Regions from separate parts of the Haliea atlantica genome, predicted to be linked through region 2. Evidence: predicted binding sites of a transcription regulator. Region 2 holds the regulator's gene; the other holds the start of a gene.
What was found. The regulator sigma-54, encoded in region 2, starts transcription at its own class of promoters, with help from an activator protein. The targets are predictions, from matches to a motif close to TGGCACANNNNTTGCNNT.
Positions count from the first base shown of each region.

Region 1: the regulator sigma-54 is predicted to act here: its motif matches at 1,937-1,954, upstream of ACYVGS_RS09380 (CmpA/NrtA family ABC transporter substrate-binding protein).

Region 1 covers NZ_BAAGXL010000010.1:49,496-57,217, reverse strand. The annotation lists gene ACYVGS_RS09390 (OsmC family protein) at 1-430, opposite strand, end outside; gene ACYVGS_RS09385 (nitrate- and nitrite sensing domain-containing protein) at 577-1,821, shown strand; gene ACYVGS_RS09380 (CmpA/NrtA family ABC transporter substrate-binding protein) at 2,105-3,469, shown strand; gene ACYVGS_RS09375 (ABC transporter permease) at 3,497-4,489, shown strand; gene ACYVGS_RS09370 (ABC transporter ATP-binding protein) at 4,491-5,366, shown strand; gene nirB (nitrite reductase large subunit) at 5,378-7,722, shown strand, end outside.
Region 2 covers NZ_BAAGXL010000003.1:936,824-944,545, reverse strand. The annotation lists gene ACYVGS_RS04450 (YhdP family protein) at 1-876, shown strand, start outside; gene yjgA (DarP family protein) at 816-1,199, opposite strand; gene ACYVGS_RS04440 (HPr family phosphocarrier protein) at 1,203-1,472, opposite strand; gene rapZ (RapZ family nucleotide-binding protein) at 1,484-2,338, opposite strand; gene ptsN (PTS sugar transporter subunit IIA) at 2,345-2,809, opposite strand; gene hpf (HPF/RaiA family ribosome-associated protein) at 2,821-3,108, opposite strand; gene ACYVGS_RS04420 (RNA polymerase factor sigma-54) at 3,181-4,686, opposite strand; gene lptB (LPS export ABC transporter ATP-binding protein) at 4,846-5,571, opposite strand; gene lptA (lipopolysaccharide transport periplasmic protein LptA) at 5,549-6,187, opposite strand; gene lptC (LPS export ABC transporter periplasmic protein LptC) at 6,168-6,719, opposite strand; gene ACYVGS_RS04400 (KdsC family phosphatase) at 6,719-7,246, opposite strand; gene ACYVGS_RS04395 (KpsF/GutQ family sugar-phosphate isomerase) at 7,247-7,722, opposite strand, start outside.

The sequences.
Region 1 (7,722 bases), on a different contig from region 2:
CGACTGTCACGTCGGCCTCGAGGTGGACCTCCGCGTTCATGGAACTGGTGATCAGGCAGGCGGCCTCGGCCTTCTCCAGCACCCGCCGCGCCTTCTCCGGGTCGCTGCCCTCGGGGACGCTGAGACGCGCGGCGACGGTGACCGCGGTAAACCGGGTGACGCGCTCGACTCGGTCCAGGGTGCCGGTAGCGTCGCACTCGAGACTCGTCCACGTCAGGCGGGAAGCGCTGGCCACGGCACGGAAGGTCAGTATGAAGCAGTCCGCCACGGCACCGAGGAGCAGGCTCTCCGGGGACCAGTAACCCTCGGGGCCGCCGAACTCGGGGGGCGGCGTGGTCTCCAGAACCGGCAGCTTGTCGCCCTCAAGCCTGACCGGGCCGTCACTGCTGCCCCGGGCGTGGACGCGGTAGTGGTGTGGGAAATCCTGCATACTCTACTCCTGCTGCGTGTCGTCAGGCCTGGACCTGACGCCATGATAACGCCGGCAGCGAGTCCAGGCCATCGGCATTGCCGTGTCGGTGTGCTGGCCCGCTCCTTGCATCGTCAAGAATATGTCCACTGTTTTGCGATGCCTCCATGTCCCAGTCCGCCGCTGATTTCCTGATTGCTGCCCGCCAGAGTGAGATACGCACCCTGCAGCATTTGCTGCCGCGGGTGCGCCTGGTGGTGATTGTCAGTGGCCTGGTGCATGCCCTGCAGCGCGAGCGTGGCGCCTCGGGCATTTTTACCGGCTCGAGGGGGCAGCGTTTCCGCCAGCAGCGGCGGAACCTGGTGAGCGCCACGGACCAGCAGGTGCTGGCCTTCGATCAGCTGCTGGCGGACCTGGAGCGCGACGAGGCCCTGCAGCAGGCGGGCAGCCACCTGCTCAGCCGGCTGGCGCGAGTGCTCCACCAGCTCGGTCGACGCGATGCGATTTTGCGCGGCACCGCGCGCCTGGAAATGGACGAGGATCGGATCTACGACTTTTACACCGGACTGATCCAGGACCTGCTGGGCGTGGTGTTTGACATCGCGGATACCGCGACCGATTCCGCGGTGACGCGGGCGCTGGTCGCGCTGCTTCACTTCATGCAGGGGAAGGAGCTTGCCGGTCAGGAGCGCGCCCTGGGTGCCTTGCGCCTGGCCAGCGGCCGGCTGTGTGCCCAGCGCAGCGAGAAGCTGGTCGTCTTGCAGGAGGGCCAGCGCCGCAGCTTGGAGGTCTTCTCGCGCTTTGCCGACGCGGGCAGCCTGGCGGTCTGGCAGTCGTGGCTTGCCGACGTATCCAGCCAGCAGGCCCTGGACGACCTGCGCGCTCACGTCGTGGCGCGGCAGTCGGAATCCTCGTCGGACGCCGATCTCAGTGAGACCTGGTTTGCCGTCTGTACCGCGCGCATCGATGCCATGAAGGCGGTGGAGGATCAACTGTCGCTGCATCTGCGCCACGCCGCGGAGGAGAGTCTGGCGGCGTCGCGCCGGGAGTTTGCCGCCTGCCACCGGGAGGTGCATGCCCTGGCCCAGCTGGACCGTCTGTCGGAGCAGCCGGAGGCGGCGCTTGTCGGCGACGGCGAGGCGCTGCGACCCGGCATGCGGCGCTCCCTGATTGATCTGTTGGAAGAGCAGACCAGCCGGCTGGCCGACCTGCAGGAAGCGCTCGAGCAGGCGCGCACGGCGCTCGCCGAGCGCCGGCTGGTGGACCGCGCCAAGGCCCTGCTGATTCGACACCGCGGCCTTTCGGAACACGAGGCGCACAGCCTGCTCCGCCGCATGGCGATGAACCAGGGCTGCAAGCTGCCGGAAGTGGCGCGGGCGGTCCTCAACCTGTCGGAGGTTTTCGGTGGCTAGCTGCGCGAATTTGAGGCGTCTGCACAGCGCTGGTGCGCACAGAGCGTGCGTGGCCGCACGTTCGGAGACCCCTGAAATAGGCTGATTTGCCGTTTTACGCGGCTTGTCGGGAATCTGGCACGCGCTTTGCTCGAACAAATGTGAATCCGGACAACGGCGTCCGGGCTTGCAGACAGACCGGGTCCCCAGGGGCCAGCGACCGAGCAATGGCGCTCACCACACGGAAAAACCTTCCGTGTCGTGGGCGCCTTTTTTTTGTGCCGAAAAAACCGAGGAGCATGTGATGAAGCGACCCCTTGCCACCCTGCGCATACTGCTGGCGACAGCGCTGTCCCTGGGCAGTGCTGCCCTGCAGGCGCTGGGTTATCCCGAGAAAGCGGAATTGACCTTCGGCTTCATCAAGCTTACCGATATGGCGCCCCTGGCCGTGGCGCGGGACAAGGGCTTCTTCGAGGAGGAGGGGCTGTACGTCACACTGGAGGCTCAGGCCAACTGGAAGGTTCTGCTGGACCGCACCATTTCCGGCGAGCTCGACGGCGCCCACATGCTCTCCGGCCAGCCCCTGGCGGCGACCCTGGGTTACGGCACGCAGTCACACATCATTACCGCCTTCACCATGGACCTGAACGGCAATGCCTGCACCGTGGCCAACGATGTCTGGGACGCCATGAAACCGCAGGTGCCTCACCAGGATGGCAAGCCGGTGCATCCGATCAGCGCCGCCGCCTTGCGTCCGGTCATCCAGGCTCACCGCCAGGGCGGAGAAACTTTCCGCATGGGCATGGTGTTCCCGGTGTCGACCCACAACTACGAGTTGCGTTACTGGCTGGCGGCTGGCGGCATCCACCCGGGCTATTACGCGCCCCGGCGCGGCGATACCGCCGGCACCCTGGACGCGGATGTGCTGATTTCGGTCACGCCGCCGCCGCAGATGCCGGCGACCCTGGACGCGGGCACCATCCACGGCTATTGCGTCGGCGAGCCCTGGAACCAGCAGGCGGTATTCCGCGGCATCGGTGTCCCGGTGGTGGCCGACCTGGCCATCCGCAACAACATCTCCGAGAAGGTCTTCGGCGTTACCCAGGCCTGGGCCGCGCAGTACCCCAACACGCACGTGCGGGTGGTGAAGGCCCTGATCCGCGCCGGGCACTGGCTGGACGAGCGCAATAACGCCAACCGCGAGGAGGCTGCGCGACTGATCTCCCGCTCGCACTATGTGGGCGCCGACTACGAGGTCATCGCCAACAGCATGACCGGGGTCTTCGAGTACGAGAAAGGGGATGTGCGCCCGGCGTCCGACTTCAATGTCTTCTTCCGTTATCACGCGACCTACCCCTACTACTCGGACGCGATCTGGTACCTCACCCAGATGCGCCGCTGGGGACAGATCAGCGACGCGAAACCAGACGACTGGTACCTGGAAACCGCGCGCAAGGTCTTCCGCCCCGAGATCTACCGCCAGGCGGCGGAGGCCCTGATCGACGAGGGTCTGATGTCGCCGCAGGACTTTCCCGATTTCGAGACCGAGAGCGGTATCCGGCCGGTGGCCCACACCACCTTCATCGATGGCATTCCCTTTGACGCCACGGCGCCGAATGCCTACCTCGACGCCTTTCCCATCGGCCTCAAGGGCGATCAGCAGCCCTGAGTCGACCCAAACGCTGGAGATGCATTCATGAATACTTCGCAACTTGTCAGTCAGCTGCATGCCCGCCTGCCGGATCGCGATCGCGAAGGGCTGCGACAGAGCGGGCAGTGGCTGCTGCGCACCCTGGGTGCACCCCTGCTGGGACTGGCACTGTTCCTGCTGCTCTGGCAATTCGCGGCGCAGCGGGTGGACACCTCCCTGGGCGCGTTTCCCGGCCCCGTGGCGGTGGCGGAGCAGGCGGCCAATCTGTTGCGGGAGCACCAGCGCGAGCGGGAGCGGGCCGCGGCCTTCTACCAGCGGCAGGAGCAGCGTATCGCCGAGCGCCTGCGGGACCAGCCGGACTGGCAGCCGACCTGGCGCAGCTACACCGGCGCACCGACCTTCCTGGATCAGATCCTGACCAGTCTGGGCACCGTCCTTGCGGGCTTTCTGCTGGCCTCGGTGATCGCGGTTCCCCTGGGCATCGTCATGGGCCTGAGCCCCTTCGTGAATCGCGCGGTCAACCCGCTGGTGCAGCTGTTTCGCCCGGTCTCGCCGCTGGCCTGGCTGCCCCTGGTGACCCTGGTGGTCTCTGCGGTCTACACCGGCGATGACCCGCTGTTTGAGCGCGCCTTCGTGGTGTCGGCGATCACCGTCACGCTGTGTTCCCTGTGGCCGACCCTGATCAACACCGCGGTGGGTGTGAAGGCCGTCAGTCCGGACCTGGACAACGTCAGCCGGGTGCTGCGGCTGGGCTGGTTCAGCCATGTGTGGCGGATCGTCCTGCCCTCGGCAATCCCCATGATCTTCACCGGCTTGCGGGTGTCCCTGGGCATTGCCTGGATGGTGCTGATCGCCGCCGAAATGCTGGCGCAGAACCCCGGGCTCGGCAAGTTCGTCTGGGACGAGTTCCAGAACGGCAGTTCCCAATCCCTCAGCCGGATCATGGTGGCGGTCCTCGCCATCGGTCTGATCGGCTTTCTGCTCGACCGGTTGATGTTGCTGCTGCAGCGCCGGGTCGACTGGCAACAAGGAGACTGAGATGAGTAAGTGCCTGCTGGATATATCCGCGGTCGACATGCGCTTTCCCACGCCCCGGGGCGAGTTCGAGGCCCTGCGCGACGTCAACCTGAAGATCCGCGAGGGGGAATTTGTCTCTCTGATTGGCCACTCGGGATGTGGCAAGTCTACGGTACTCAACCTGGTGGGCGGCCTGCTGCAGGCCTCCGCGGGGGGCATCATTCTCGACGGGCGCGAGGTGCGGGAGCCCGGCCCGGAGCGTGCCGTCGTGTTCCAGAACCATTCCCTGCTGCCCTGGCTCAGTGTGCGCGAGAACGTGGCACTCGCGGTGCGGCAGGTGTTCCGGCGCCGCAAGAGCCGCGCCGAGATGCGCGAGTGGGTCGACCACCACCTGGCGCTGGTGCACATGAGCGATGCCGCCGACAAGCGACCGGACGAGATTTCCGGGGGCATGAAACAGCGCGTGGGGATCGCCCGGGCCCTGGCGATGCAGCCGCGTGTGCTGCTGATGGACGAGCCCTTCGGCGCCCTGGATGCCCTGACCCGCGCCCACCTCCAGGACACGCTGATGGAGATCCAGCGCGACCTCAATAACACCGTGATCATGATCACTCACGACGTGGACGAGGCGGTACTGCTTTCGGACCGCATCGTGATGATGACCAATGGCCCCTCGGCGACGGTCGGCGAAGTGCTGGAAATCGACCTGCCGCGTCCGCGGGACCGCCTGGAACTGGCGGGCGATACGCACTACACCCGCCTGCGCCGCGAGGTCCTGCGTTTTCTCTATGAAAAGCAGCGCAAGGTGGAGGCCATGCCGGCGGCGTCAGGCCGTGCAGAGGCCGGGGCGTCCGCGGGCGCGACAGACCAACGCCGCGCCGTCGGCAGTGACTTGTGAAGGAGGCGAGCATGAACAAGCCCAGACTGGTAGTGATTGGCAACGGCATGGTGGGGCAGCGTTTTCTCGAGGAAATGGTGGAGCGCGGTCACCCCTACGAGATAACGGTTTTCTGCGAGGAGCCCGTGCCCGCCTATGACCGGGTGCAACTGAGCAGCTGGTTCAGCGGTGCCACGGCGGATGACCTCGCGCTGACCTCAATGGCATGGTTCCGGGAACAGGGAATCAAGCTGGTGATCGGCGAGGAGGCGACGTGCATCGACCGCGAGCGCCGGGAAGTCACCGGTAGCCGCGGCACTGTGGTGGCCTACGACGAGCTGGTGCTGGCGACCGGTTCCTACCCCTTCGTGCCGCCGATTCCCGGGAGCGAGCGCGAGGCCTGCCTGGTCTACCGCACCCTGGAGGACCTCGGTGCGATACAGGCGGCCGCTCAAACCAGCCGCGTTGGCGCGGTGGTCGGCGGTGGCCTGCTCGGGCTCGAGGCGGCCAAGGCGCTGCAGGACCTGGGCCTGGAAACCCATGTGGTGGAGTTCGCGCCGCAATTGATGGGCGTCCAGCTGGATGGCCCGGGCGGGGCGCTGCTGCGCCGCAAGATCGAGGAGCTGGGTGTGCAGGTGCATACCGGCAAGGCGACCCAGCACATCGAGGACGGTGCGGACTGCCGTCACCGCATGGTATTTGCCGATGGCGAGCTGGAAACCGACCTGGTGCTGTTTTCCGCGGGCATCCGGCCCCGGGATGTGCTGGCGCGTGACTGCGGGCTGCTGCTCGGCGAGCGCGGGGGTGTGGTGATCGACGACCGCTGTCGCACCTCGGACCCGGCGATCTACGCCATCGGCGAGGTGGCCCTGTGGCAGCAGCGCATCTTCGGCCTGGTGGCGCCGGGCTACGACATGGCCCGGCAGCTCGCAGCCGGGCTCTGCGGTGATGCCGACGCGGCGTTTCGCGGCGCCGACATGAGCACCAAGCTCAAGCTGCTGGGGGTGGAGGTGGGCTCCATCGGCGACGCCCACGCGCGCACGCCGGGCTCGCGCGCCTGCAGCCTCGAGGACAGCGTCGCCGGCGTGTACAAGAAGCTGGTCATCAGCGAGGACGGCAGCCGTCTCCTGGGCGCGGTGCTGGTGGGGGATACCGGCGACTACGGCAGCCTGCTGCAATACTGCCTGAACGGTATCGACCTGCCGCCGGCGCCCCTGAGCCTGATCCTGCCGGCAGGCGAGGACAAGCCAGCCCTGGGTGTGGATGCGCTGCCCGACAGTGCGCAGATCTGCTCCTGCAACAATGTCAGCAAGGGTGACCTGTGTGCCGCGGTGAGTGGCGGCTGCACCACGATCGGCGCCTTGAAATCGGAAACCCGCGCCTCCGCCACCTGCGGCGGCTGCAGCACCCTGGTCAAGCAGGTGCTGGACGCCGAACTCAAGCGCCAGGGGGTGGAGGTCACCAACCATCTCTGTGCGCACTTCCCCTACAGCCGCCAGGAGCTCTATCACCTGGTGCGAGTAAACGAGCTGCGCAGCTTCGACGCCTTGCTGGAGGCCCACGGCAGCGGCCTCGGCTGCGAGATCTGCAAGCCCGCCGTGGCCTCGATCCTGGCTTCCTGCTGGAACGACTACGTGCTCGACCCGCGGCATGTCGGCCTGCAGGACACCAACGACAACTTCCTCGCCAACCTGCAGAAGGACGGCAGCTACTCCGTGGTGCCCCGTGTGCCGGGCGGGGAGATCACCCCGGAAAAACTGCTGGTCCTGGGGGAGGTGGCGCAGCGCTACGATCTCTACACCAAGATTACCGGCGGCCAGCGCATCGACCTCTTCGGTGCCCGGGTGGAGCAGCTCCCGGCGATCTGGCGGGAACTGGTGGATGCAGGTTTTGAATCCGGGCACGCCTACGGCAAGGCCCTGCGCACGGTGAAGTCCTGTGTCGGCTCCACCTGGTGTCGCTATGGCGTGCAGGACTCGGTGGGCATGGCGATCTTCCTGGAAGAGCGCTACCGCGGTATCCGTTCGCCCCACAAGCTGAAGATGGCCGTTTCCGGCTGTACCCGGGAGTGCGCCGAAGCCCAGGGCAAGGACGTCGGCGTGATCGCCACGGAAAAGGGCTGGAACCTCTATGTCTGCGGCAACGGCGGCATGCGGCCGCGGCACGCCGAGCTGTTCGCCAGCGACCTGGACGACGCCACGCTGGTGCGCACCATCGACCGCTTCCTGATGTTCTACATCGCTACCGCCGATCGCCTGCAGCGCACCTCCGTGTGGCGAGACAACCTGGAAGGTGGCCTGGCCTACCTGCAGGCGGTGATCCTGGAGGATTCCCTGGGCATCGCCGCGGAGCTGGAGTCGCAGATGCAGGCCCTGGT
Region 2 (7,722 bases):
GATATTGAGGTCGAAATTCTGCAGCTTTATCGCCGGGGGCGCGCCTTTGGCCAGCTGGCATTCGCCCTCGGCTTTGCCGACGACGGCGTCCATGTGCGGCAGCTCCGGGGCAGTGTGCCCGGCCTGACACTGGCTCCGGGCCAGCCCGCCAGTCTGCACTGGGACCGTGACGGCACCCGTCTGCAAGCGGGCTTGCGGGTGGGCAACCTGGGGGAAACCCTGGCCGCCCTGGACTATCAACGGATTCTCGAGACGGGTGGCGGGGCCCTGGGGCTGGACCTGCGCTGGCCCGGGTCCCCGGGAGGCTTTGCCCTGGCGAGGAGCGAGGGTGCCTTGCGGATCGACCTGCGCGATGGCCGCTTTCTGAACGCGCCGGCCTCGGCCTCGGGTACCCTGCGGGTGGTCAGCATTCTCAATCTCGCTGATTTGATACAGCGCTTGAGCCTGAACCAGGTGTTCGAGTCCGGCATCTCCTTTGATCGCCTGCAGGGGGACCTGCTGTTGGGCGAGGGACGATTGCGGGTGCCGGAGTTGGAGCTGGCTGGCGCCGGCTCTGCTCTGGTATTCCGCGGCGAGTCACAGATTGCGGAGCGCAGCCTGTCGGGAGAGCTGGTGGCGACCCTGCCCGTTGCCAGCAACCTGCCCTGGGTCGCTGCCTTGGCCGGGGGCTTGCCGGCCGCAGCGGGGGTCTACGTGGTCAGCAAGGTCTTTGAGAAGCAGGTCTCGCAGCTGAGCAGTGCCGTCTACCGGCTGGGGGGAAGCTGGGATGACCCGCAATTGCGCCTGGACCGGATTTTTGACCTGGAGCAGCGCGCTCAGTCTTCCCAGGCGTCCCCGGAAGAGACAGCGTCTCCGGCGGATTCCTCGCGCCAATAGAGCATCAGCTTGTGCAGGCCCGGGGGCGGGCTGTCCAGCTTGTCCACGGCCTCCGCGATGGGCGTGGCATCAATGTCACGCATCAGCTTGCCGATGTACTGCAGGTGGCGCCGCTTGGCGCCGTGCTGGCGGATCCTGCGGGCTTCGCGGACGGCCAGGGACAGGCGCTCGTCATCCAGCGGCACCGCCGCCAACTGCCGGTCGCTGAGCAGCGTGAGGGCTTCGCCGAGCTCCTGCAGGGCTGTCATGTGACGTTTGCGGGCGCTCTTGCTCGGCCGCGGCTCATCCGCTTCCGCCACCCGGGCCCGGTTGCGCTTGCCCATGCCTTACTCCGGCTCGTCAAAACGGTTGTTGATCAGGGCGCACAGGGCTTCCAGCGCTTCCTGTTCGTCCTCACCGTCGACGTGCAGGTCGAGCTCCGTTCCCTTGCCGGCGGCAAGCATCATGACGGCCATGATGCTCTTGCCGTCCACCAGCTGGCCATCGCGACCCGCTTTTACCGACGAACGGAAGCCGGAGGCGCAGCCGACGAATTTGGCCGCCGCCCGCGCGTGCAGGCCCAGCTTGTTGATGATGGTGATCCGGGTCTCAATCACGGCGTGCGCTGCTATTGCAGTTCCCTGTGGCGGAGGTGGACGTGGGAGTATTGCTGGCGATAGTACTGGTAGAGACGATCGGCCAAGTATACTGACCGATGTTGGCCACCGGTACAACCCACGGCGACAGTCATGTAGCTACGGTTGCTCTCGCGGTAGTGAGGCAGCCACTGGTCGAGAAACCGGCGGATACTGTCGAACAGCTCGCCGGTCATCGACTGTGCCTCCAGAAAGCTGGCCACGTCGGCGTCCAGGCCGGTCAGTAGGCGCAGCTCCTTCACCCAGTGCGGGTTGGGCAGCATGCGCACGTCGAAAACCAGGTCCGCATCGTTGGGCAGCCCGCGCTTGAAACCGAAGGACTGGAAGAGGATCGACATGCTGCCGGTGCCGTCGCCGACGACCCGCTGGCGGATGGCATCGCGCAGTTCGTAAATGGTCATCTGGCTGGTGTCCAGCACCAGGGCAGCCGCACTGGCGATGGGTTCCAGAAGCTGCCGCTCGCTATCGATTGCCTCGGCCAGGGGCAGCTGGTCACCGCTCAGGGGGTGCTTGCGCCGGGTCTCCGAGAAGCGCTTGATGAGAACCGGGTCCTGGGCGTCCAGGTAGAGGATCTCGCTGCGCACATCGGCGGGCAGGGCATCCAGAATGCCGCTGAAATCCTGCAGGTTGCGCCAGGCGTTGCGGGCATCAATGCAGACGGCAACGCCGCGGAAGTGCTCGAATTCGCCCCGCTGGGTTTCCGCGACCAGAGCTGGCAACAGGGCCGCCGGCAGGTTGTCGATGCAGTAGTAGCCCTCGTCCTCGAGCTGGTGCAGCGCGGTACTCTTGCCCGACCCGGAGCGTCCGGAGATGATGACCAGTTGCACGCGGCGTCAGCCCTCGTCAGCCCATTCCGTCGCGGCGCGGAACAGCTTGTCGTTGCTGTCGGCATCGCGCAGGGCCTCGCAGAAGGCGCCCTGGCTGAACAGCCTTGCGATCCGGGCGAGAATGTCCAGGTGCTCCTGGTGCGCCTGATCCGGGACCAGCAACACGCAGAGCAGGTCCACCGCCATGTCGTCCGGAGCGTCGAAGTCGATCGGCTCCTCCAGGCTGACCAAAGCCGCGAGAGGTTCCTGGCAGCCGGGGATGCGACAGTGGGGAATGGCGATACCACCACCGAGGCCCGTGCTGCCGAGGCGCTCGCGGGCGACCAGCTGGGTGAAGACTTCCGACTGGGACAGCTCACTGCGGTCGCGGGCGATCAGCTCCGCCAGCGTCTCGAAGAGTTTCTTCTTGCTGCTCCCGGAGGCGCGACACAGGGTGCGCTCCGGGGTCAGTAGTTGGGCGAGTATTTGCATGAGAGAGTCTTCTAGTGGCCGCGGGCCTTTTCCTTGTGCTTAATCAGCTGGCGGTCCAGTTTGTCGACCAGGGCGTCGATGGCGGCGTACATGTCTTCGGATTCAGCGGCGGCAAAGATGTCGGCACCGGCGACGTGGATGGTCGCTTCGGCTTTCTGAACCAGTTTTTCCACGATCAGTGTGACCTCGGTATTGGTGATCTGGTCAAAATGCCGTTGCAGGCGCTCGAACTTACTTTGCACGTAGTCCCGCAGGGCATCGGTCACTTCGACGTGATGACCGCTGATATTCAGTTGCATACCTGACTCCTTCTCGTTGAATGGGCGCGGTGCCCAATATCGGCGGGTTTACAGACCCGCACAGTTTGCATTCTAGACCAATCGCTTGCGCTCATTGGAGGGGGGGATCTGCAGCATCTCCCGGTACTTGGCGACGGTGCGCCGGGCGACCTGGATACCCTGCTCCTCCAGCATCTTTGCCAACTTGCTGTCCGACAGCGGCTTGCGCGGGTTTTCCGCGGCAACCAGCTTGCGGATAAAGGCACGGATGGCGGTTGACGAGGCCTCGCCGCCGCTGGCCGTGCCGACGTGACTGGAGAAAAAATACTTGAGTTCAAAAACGCCCCGCGGCGTGTGCATGTACTTGCGGTTGGTGACCCGGGAGATGGTCGACTCGTGCATCTCCACGGCCTCGGCGATATCCGCCAGCACCAGGGGTTGCATTGCCTCTTCACCGTGTTCGAGGAAGCCGCGCTGGCGCTCGACAATCTGTGTGGCCACCTTCATCAGGGTTTCGTTCCGGCTCTGCAGGCTCTTGAGGAACCAGCGGGCCTCCTGCAGATTGTCGCGCAGGTAGTTGTTGTCGGCACTGTTGTCCGCGCGCCGGATCAGGCTGGCATAGCTGTCATTGATGCGCAGGCGCGGGGCGACGTCGGGGTTGAGCTCCACGACCCAGCGGCCACTGCGTTTGCTGACAAAGACATCGGGGATGATGTATTCGGTGCTGTCCTCGCCGATCTGCTGGCCCGGGCTGGGGTCCAGCGTGCGGATCAGGTCGAGGACCGCCCGCAGCTGGTCTTCCTTGAGCCGCATGCGGCGGAGGATCTGGTTGTAGTCGCCGCTACCGAGCTGGTTGAGGTAGCGGCTGATCACCTGCCTGGCCTGTTCGAGGTAGGGGGTACTGGCGGGCAGCTGCTGCAGCTGGACCAGCAGGCATTCCCGCAGGTCGCGGGTGCACACGCCAGCCGGCTCGAATTGCTGCAGGCAGTGCAGAACCGCCACAACCTCCTCGAGGTCGATCTCGAGATCGTCGCGAAAGGCCTCGTGGATGTCCTCCACGCTGGTCTGCAGGCGGCCGTTGCTGTCGGTGGCGTCGATCAGGGCCAGGGCGATGACCCGGTCAGTGTCGGACAAGCGAGTCAGGTTAAGCTGCCAGCGCAGGTGGTCCTGCAGGGATTCCGACTGGCTGTTGCGGGTATCGAGGTCAAAGTCGCTGTCGTCGCCGCCGGCGCCGGCAGGGGCGCCGGTGGGAATCAGGTCTTCCCACTGGGTATCCACCGGCAGCTCCTCGGGCATGGCGCCGCTGGTCTGCCAGTCGTCGCGATTTTCACCGCTGCCACCACTCGCCGTGCCTTCCAGGCTCTCCAGAGGGCCGTCGGTATGCTGGGGGGCTTCGCGTTCCAGTCGCTGCGTGTTGTCGACTTCGGTATCCCCGCCGGAGTCGTCTTCGGCCACCTCCAGCAAGGGGTTGCTGTCCAGGGCCTGCTGGATTTCCTGCTGCAGGTCCAGGGTGCTCAGCTGCAGCAGGCGAATGGCCTGCTGCAGCTGAGGTGTCATGGTCAGCTGTTGGCCTAGCTTGAGTTGCAGGGACTGTTTCATCGCGAGCGGAAGGGGTCCTGATACCGTCTTGGACAGCTGTCTGGAGCTGCCAGTGTAGCGCCCCGTGTCGAAGGGCTGCAACACCCTGGCGCGATTTTTGCTAGCGCCTGCCGAAAACAGGGCTTGACGGGAAGGCGCTTGGCGCAGGTGCCCGCGCGGCTACAGGCGGAAGTGGTCGCCGAGGTAGACCTGGCGGACGCGCGCGTTGGCCAGGACTTCGGCGGAACTGCCCTCGGCGATGATGTGCCCCTCGCCGACGATATAGGCCTTTTCGCAGATATCGAGGGTTTCCCGCACGTTGTGGTCGGTAATCAACACGCCGATGCCGCGGCGTTTGAGGTGGTTGATAATGTCCTTGATGTCGCTCACGGAGATTGGGTCCACGCCAGCGAAAGGCTCGTCGAGGAGGATGAAGTCCGGCTCGGTGGCCAGGGCGCGGGCGATTTCCACCCGGCGCCGCTCACCGCCGGACAGCGATTGTCCCAGGTTGCCGCGGAGGTGGCTGAGATGGAATTCTTCCAGCAGGCGGTCGGCGTGGGTCTGACGTTCGTGCCGGCGCAGGTCCGGCCGCGTCTCGAGAATCGCCAGGAGGTTGTCCTCTACCGTCATTTTGCGGAATATCGAGGCTTCCTGGGGCAGGTAGCCAATGCCGCGGCGGGCCCGTTCGTGCATCGGCAGCCCGGTGATATCCTCGCCGTGGATGTGAATGTGGCCGCCATCTGCGGCTACGATGCCGACAATCATGTAGAAGCAGGTGGTCTTGCCGGCCCCGTTGGGGCCCAGCAGTCCGACCACCTGGCCGCTGTGCACTTCCAGCGAGACATCCTCGACAACCCGCCGGCCCCGGTAGGCCTTGGCCAGGTTACTTGCGGTCAGCAGCGCCATCGCGCGACTCCTGCTCACTGTCCGTTTCGCTTGCGGCGGCCGGTGCCGGGGCACCATCCCCGCTGCCCTGGTTGACCACGCGGGCAGGGATGACGACTTCGACCCGTCGGCCGTCTTCGGCCGAGGCGTCGCTGTTGGCCCGCACCCGCTGCTCGGCGATGAAGTAATCGATACTGTCGCCGGTAACCAGCGAGCCGTCCTGTTCGATGCTGGCCTGCCGGCGCAACTGGACGCGCTCCTCGCTGTTGAAGTACTCGATGACCCTGGCCCGGGCATGCAACAGCCCCTTGTCCGGCTCCGGCTGCTCCTGCAGATGGGCGGGATTGCCCTCGGCGACAATGCGCTCGGCGGCGTCCACGCGATGGTGCACGGTCACTTTGTCGGCGTTGATGCGCAGGCTGCCCTGCTGCAACTTCACATTGCCGGTGTAGACGGTGAAGCCTTCTTTTTCGTCGCGTAGGGCGCTGTCGGCGCTGATGCGGATGGCCTGCTCGCGGTCGCTCGGCAGCGCCCCCGCTAGGGGCGCGACAAGCAGTACTAACAGAGCCAGAACCAGCGGTGGGACGCGCGGGTTGCCGGGCTTGCCGTGGCGAGTCCTATTGGCCAGGGGGGACATACAGGCTCTCCACGTTGGGTTCCAGATGAATGACCTGGGTGGTCAGGTCGGCGCGCATGCCGTCGGCAGTGACCTGGTTGTTTGCCTGGGTGAAGGTCACCGGGACCATGGAGGTCGCCGTCTTGCTTCGCAGGTTGAGGGTCAGCGCGCGGGTCGCCAAGGTGCCACCACTCTGGTCGTTGGTCAGCAGAATGTCCTGGCGCAGCGACAGGATTTCGGTGGCATGGCGCAGCGTGCCGCGCTGGGCGACCAGGGACCAGCTGCGGTCATCGCCATCGTGGGCATAGTAGCGCGGCTGGCTAAGTTCGGAAATATTGTCTGCGTCCCGGTAGGCGATCCGCTCGGCGGCGAGAATTTCCACCAGCTGGCCCGCTTCGTTGTAGGCCTGACTGCGCGAGTCTGTCAGGTAAGTGGTCACGCTTGGCTGCTGTCGCGCTGCCCCCCGCTGATCCAGGGGGGTGTCGAGGTTGGGCGCCCAGAACCAGGCCAGCAGGAGCAGGGCGAGCAGAACGTTCTGTCGCAGTCCCCCCATCAGAGCCAGTCCGCTTCCACTGCCGCGCGCTGCTGGCGCAGTTCCAGCAGCCATTCACAGGCCTGCCGCACCGCGCCGCGGCCACCCGGAAAGTCGCTGCACCAGTCCGCTGACCTGCGCACCAGGGCAACCGCATCGGCGACGGTGAGCCCGAGGCCGGCGGCGCGGATTGCGCGCAGGTCGGGCAGGTCGTCCCCCATGTACGCGCACTCGTCCAGACTGAGGCCCTGCTGCTGGCACAGGGCCTCCAGGGCCGTGAGCTTGTCCTCGCGCCCCTGCACCAGGTCGGCGATCCCCAGTTCCCGCGCGCGTCTTTCCACGCAGCTGGACTGCCGGCCGGTGATGATGGCGGTGCGGATGCCGGCCTGCTGCACCAGCTTGATCCCCAGGCCATCCTTGATATTGAAAGTCTTCAGTTCGTGGCCGTCGCTGCTGTAGGTCACGCTGCCGTCGGTCATGACGCCATCCACATCCAGCGCCAGCAGGCGGATGCCGCGCGCGCGGCGCTGCAGTTCAGGCTTCTGCATTCAGGCGATCCCCGCGTGCAGCAGGTGCATGACGTGGAGGACCCCGGTCAGGTTCTGTTGCTCATCCATCACCACCAGGGTCGAGATCCGGTTTTCCTCCATGATGCGCAGTGCCTCCGCCGCCAGCATGCCGCCGGTGACCTGCTTCGGGGAGCGTGTCATCAGCTCGTCGATGAGGGTGGTGTGTACATTGACCCCCTCGTCCAGGGAGCGGCGCAGGTCGCCGTCGGTAAAAATGCCGACCAGCTGGCCCGAGCCATCGACGATGGTGGTCATGCCGAGCCCCTTGCCGCTGATCTCCAGCAGTGCCTGGCCCAGGGGCGTCCCCGCAAGCACCCGGGGGATGGCGCTGCCGGTCACCATGACGTCTTCCACCTTCAGCAGCAGTTTCTTGCCCAGTGCTCCCCCGGGGTGGGAGAAGGCGAAGTCCTCGGCTGTGAAGCCGCGCGCCTCGAGCAGGGCGATCGCCAGGGCAT